2 regions of the Corynebacterium kutscheri genome follow, and region 2 is predicted to be linked to the other one. Evidence: riboswitches for the same ligand, from Rfam matches in the RefSeq annotation. Region 2 holds a riboswitch; the other holds the start of a gene.
The links. A riboswitch is a leader RNA that binds a small molecule or an ion and turns the genes downstream of it on or off. The one in region 2 is predicted to bind cobalamin.

Region 1 (2,205 bases), 150 kb from region 2:
TGGGCCAAGCCCCAGCGCAATAAAGGTGGCTGGGGCAAGAACCAATGAAAGATACACACGCAGTGGAACACGAGAAATCAATATCAAAGCGATAAGAATGCAAGCTAAGAGGCTAAATCCCTGCCACGAGTGCATAATAATGCTTAGAATAGTTAATCCGAAGAAGAGGACTGTCTTTTCTAAAATATGAACCTGTGCCCAAGGGCTTTTCGACGCGGCTTGCTCTAGTGGGTTCATTCTAGTTTTCTGAAGTACTTATTATCGCTTCAACAGCTGAGTCTTCGGCGTTCTTGCGTCCACGAAATACGCCCAGGGCATAGCCTAGAAAACCGGCTCCCAATGCTGCTTGAAGAGCAAATAATCCTGATTCTACTTCACCGGGAAGCTCACCAATAAGTGGTTCAAACCAGGGCTCATAATCTGGGTTTTCTTCGGCGATAAGTGTTTCAGCTGTGGCATCGGTACCAGCAAAAGGCTCTTCAATATCTTCACTACCAAGGTTAAAGAACATAGGGAAAGCTGCAAGAAGTGCAATGAGACCGATAAACAGAAAAGTTGTTGTTCTTTTACTCATGATTTACACGCCTTTGGTAGTACTAGTGGTTATTTTTGGATCGACGGCTTTTTCAGGTGTGTGAGGTGTAAAAATAAATCCCAATACCTTGAGTTCCTTATCCGCAATAACACGAAGAGAGCGGAAAATCATGACCGTAATGAGAGCTTCAATAATTGCAAGCGGCAGTTGCGTCGGTGCGTAAAGAGCAAGGAAAGTCGCGAAGGCATTTCCGATACCTGCTCCATGGTGCGCGAGGGAAAGCTGAAGCGCTGTCATAACGTAGGTAGATAAATCAGCGATGAAAGCGGCAGCAAAGACTGCGACGTCAAAGCCTGAACCTAATTTTCGGCTGAGTAAAAAGATTCCATAACCAGCGTAGGGGCCAATAATAGCCATAGAGAAAATATTTGCGCCCAGAGTTGTAATACCGCCATGTGCAAGTAAAAGTGCTTGGAAGAGTAAAACGATGCTACCCATAAAGGCCATAACAGGTGGTTTAAATAGAACTGCTCCTAATCCGGTACCCGTAGGATGTGAAGAGGAACCAGTGACTGATGGAATTTTGATTGCCGAGAGAACAAAGCTAAATGCACCAGCAGCGCCTAAAAGTAGGCCCGTTTCTGGGTGTTCTTTTAGTTGCGTACGCACTCGATTGGCGCCATAGACCACAAACGGAGTTGAAGCGGCTGCCCATGCAACGCAATGGGTGACCGGAAGAAATCCTTCTGCAATGTGCATAGGAAAACCAGATCTTTCTTTAGTGACAAAGGTATGCACCTCGCATACCTGGATGAATATGTCCGTTGCGGCAAGGGTTTCCTGGCTTCTACCTTGAGGGATACCCCAAGTGCCTTTCCCTTCCTATCGAATATCGACAGTGGTATATGAAAGACTAAAAATACAGTGGCGAGGGCCGCTGCCGGATTTTCACTGGCATTCCCACTTAAAACCGTAACAACTGAACAATAGAGTGTTATTAGTGCGTAGGAGGAAAAATTGATGTTTTATGGTGAAGCTCACTGACAATGTGGGTATTTGTGTACACGCTTAGCTGATATCACATGCAATGTGGGACTTTATTGCTCAAGAAGATTTTAAGGGTTAGTTAAGTTTTGATAATGATGATTGTTATTTGTGTAAAAAAATGTTGTGACCTGTGGATTTGTGTTGTTGGGAAGTCGTGTGTAACTTTGTTCCAGTCGCCGCGAGCACCACACAACACAAACAAGGTTGTGTGAAACAAACACGGTGGCAACAATAAAAATTTTTTCCCAAAGAAAAACGAAACTTGACAATAACAGGAAAAGTTTTGTAAGGTTTTTCTTCGCTGCAATTACTTAAACTTTTTTAAAGTGACTGTAGTACAGCATTTCACCTTATTACAGCAAGCATTGTTTGTTGTGTGGTGGGTGTGGGTTGTTTGAGAACTCAATAGTGTGCCAAATCATTTGTTACAACATGTAACACACAGAATCTAGTGATTAATGATGAATGCTGAATAAGTGTTTGTGTTTGGTCATTGTGTTGTGTGTTATTGTTTTTTGTTTTACACATATTTTCTTTTTCTTATCACGTATTCACATATGTGTTTATTGTGGTGGGGGATAATGGTTTTTGTTTTTACGCCTGATACTGTGGTGATCAGATGT
Region 2 (2,205 bases):
ATCCAGTGTTAGGGTATATCGGCATTGCGCTTATTATCGTGTTAATGGCTGCCTGGTTACGTGGATTTAGTCAGATCAAAGAAGAAGCACAGCGTCGAGCCCGAGTTCGAGCACTACTAAGTTTGCGTCTGCGCCCAGATCGTCACTACACCGCAGAAAATGCTGAAGAATTGGGGGCAATTATGCAGGAATCCAATCTAGAAGATGAGGAACTTTTCGATACTGCTTTAAATGAAGTTTCTCAAAGTCTTGATAGTGATGGTGAAGTGCACTTTAGCTTAGACGAGTTTGAATCTGATGAATATCAGGTTGAAGAGTTAACCGATACAACCAGTTTTGTCTCCGAAGAAGATTTACCTGATGAGGCGTTAGTCGAGGAAGATGAGCAACTCGGTGGAGAAGAAATACATTCTGCGGAATATCATATGACCGACGCGCAAGGCCAAGTGGTGGAGTTTACTGTCCATGGCGAGCCTGAGCGTGGACAGGTTCCGGTAGCCGATAGTAATAAGGAAAAGTTTTAATCCTGATAAGAGCTCAATATTACCCCTTTAAGTGGTGAGGATTAGCTCACTTTTTATTACGCCCTTACGTACTTGTAAACGCAATTTGGATTGCGTTTTAAGCTGTTGGGGGTATTTTTTACCGGATTTTTGTTAAAAAATACCCCTGAATATAGAACTACAAGATTTGTACTTATCCACCCGTTTTCAGTTAATAAATAGTTGAAAACGGCCACTTTTACACAAACTGAGGTACCTTTGTAATGTTGGCATGTAACGGTACCGATATGTTATCAGTATCGCATGCTAGCGCATGAGTGCTCTGGTGCATTGATCAGCCTAGAGAGAATTCGGTGAAAATCCGAAGCGGTCCCGCCACTGTTAAAAGGAAGCATACGCACAAGAAAGTGATCATAAGCCACTGGCTTTAATTAAGCTGGGAAGGCAGTGGGTATGTGTTTGACCTTTAAAGCCAGGAGAACTGCTGGAGCACTATCGAGATCTTAGGATAAGAGTTTGTCTTGGGGATCGACTTTTTATCGCTTAGTGGTGCGTGGAAACACTATTAAGTAGATGATTAGACGGTGCTATCTTCAGCAAGACAGCTTGTGTACGTGGTGGTTCTTTCTAATGATGCTCGACAAAATGCGCGGCACTGGAGCAAGGGGAGTGCCTGCGCATTTTTCTTTGCCCAGTTCACATTTTGAACTAGTGGGAGAAAAAATGAAGAAGTCAATGAAGGCTATCACCGCAGTTGTTATAAGTGCTGCGGTAGCGCTGAGCGCTTGCAGTGTCGAAGACGTCAGCTCAAATAGTGATGGCAAACACCTTAATCTAGAGCTTGTTTATCATGCGAACACCGAAGATCCACACTTGGTAGCTTATCCTTTTTTCTTAAATTCGGGTGCCTTAGAAACTTTGGTGGCTGTTAACCCAGATACTAAAGAAATTGAACCAAAGCTAGCTACTTCCTGGGAAAGCGAAGATGCACAACATTGGACTTTTCAAATCCGGGAAAATGTAACTTTTCATAATGGCACCGCATTGGATGCCGAGGTAGTTAAAGCAAATATTGAGTCTGCTATTGCCGCTAATCCAGCATTAGCTAAAACTCTTAATATTGAGTCAATGACTGCCCAGGGGCACAAACTAGAGATCACCACAACTACTCAGTATGCTTCGTTACCATCGCAATTTGCTCATTACAATGCGGTGATAGTTGATCCTAATGCTAATGAAAGCTACCCAGTGGGTACCGGAGCGTTTAAGTTCACGAGTTTTTCAACGACTGGTGATTCCGAATTAGTGCGTTTCGAGGACTACTGGGATGGCATTGCACGACTAGATTCAGTCACCCTGAGCGCGAATGAGGATGTGAATTCCCGGCTATTAGCATTACAGTCCGGTCAGGTAGATATTGCGCATCGGTTAAGTCTGGAAAATATTGATTCATTGCGCAACATTGCCGGTATTGAGGTCGAAACCGTCCCTGGAACTCGTACCTATGACTTAATGTATAACCTAGCTGGTAGTACTAATGGGGAACTTTTTAATAAACTTGAGTTCCGCAAAGGCATTGATGCTTTACTTGATCGCGAATCTATGGTTAATACCATTTTGAAGGGCAATGGCGAGATTGGAACCAGCCCTATGCCGGAAGGATTCCCAGTAACTCCAGATGTTGTAAAGCCTGTTTATGGAG

Region 1: another riboswitch for cobalamin. It lies ahead of UL82_RS04695 (energy-coupling factor ABC transporter permease); the one in region 2 lies ahead of UL82_RS04000 (ABC transporter substrate-binding protein).

The regions. Positions count from the first base shown of each region.
Region 1 is NZ_CP011312.1:1,018,194-1,020,398, forward strand. Features, by position in the region: gene UL82_RS04685 (energy-coupling factor transporter transmembrane component T family protein) at 1-237, opposite strand, end outside; gene UL82_RS04690 (energy-coupling factor ABC transporter substrate-binding protein) at 239-574, opposite strand; gene UL82_RS04695 (energy-coupling factor ABC transporter permease) at 578-1,294, opposite strand; cobalamin riboswitch at 1,347-1,525, opposite strand.
Region 2 is NZ_CP011312.1:865,654-867,858, forward strand. Features, by position in the region: gene UL82_RS03995 (YkvI family membrane protein) at 1-524, shown strand, start outside; cobalamin riboswitch at 810-1,006, shown strand; gene UL82_RS04000 (ABC transporter substrate-binding protein) at 1,227-2,205, shown strand, end outside.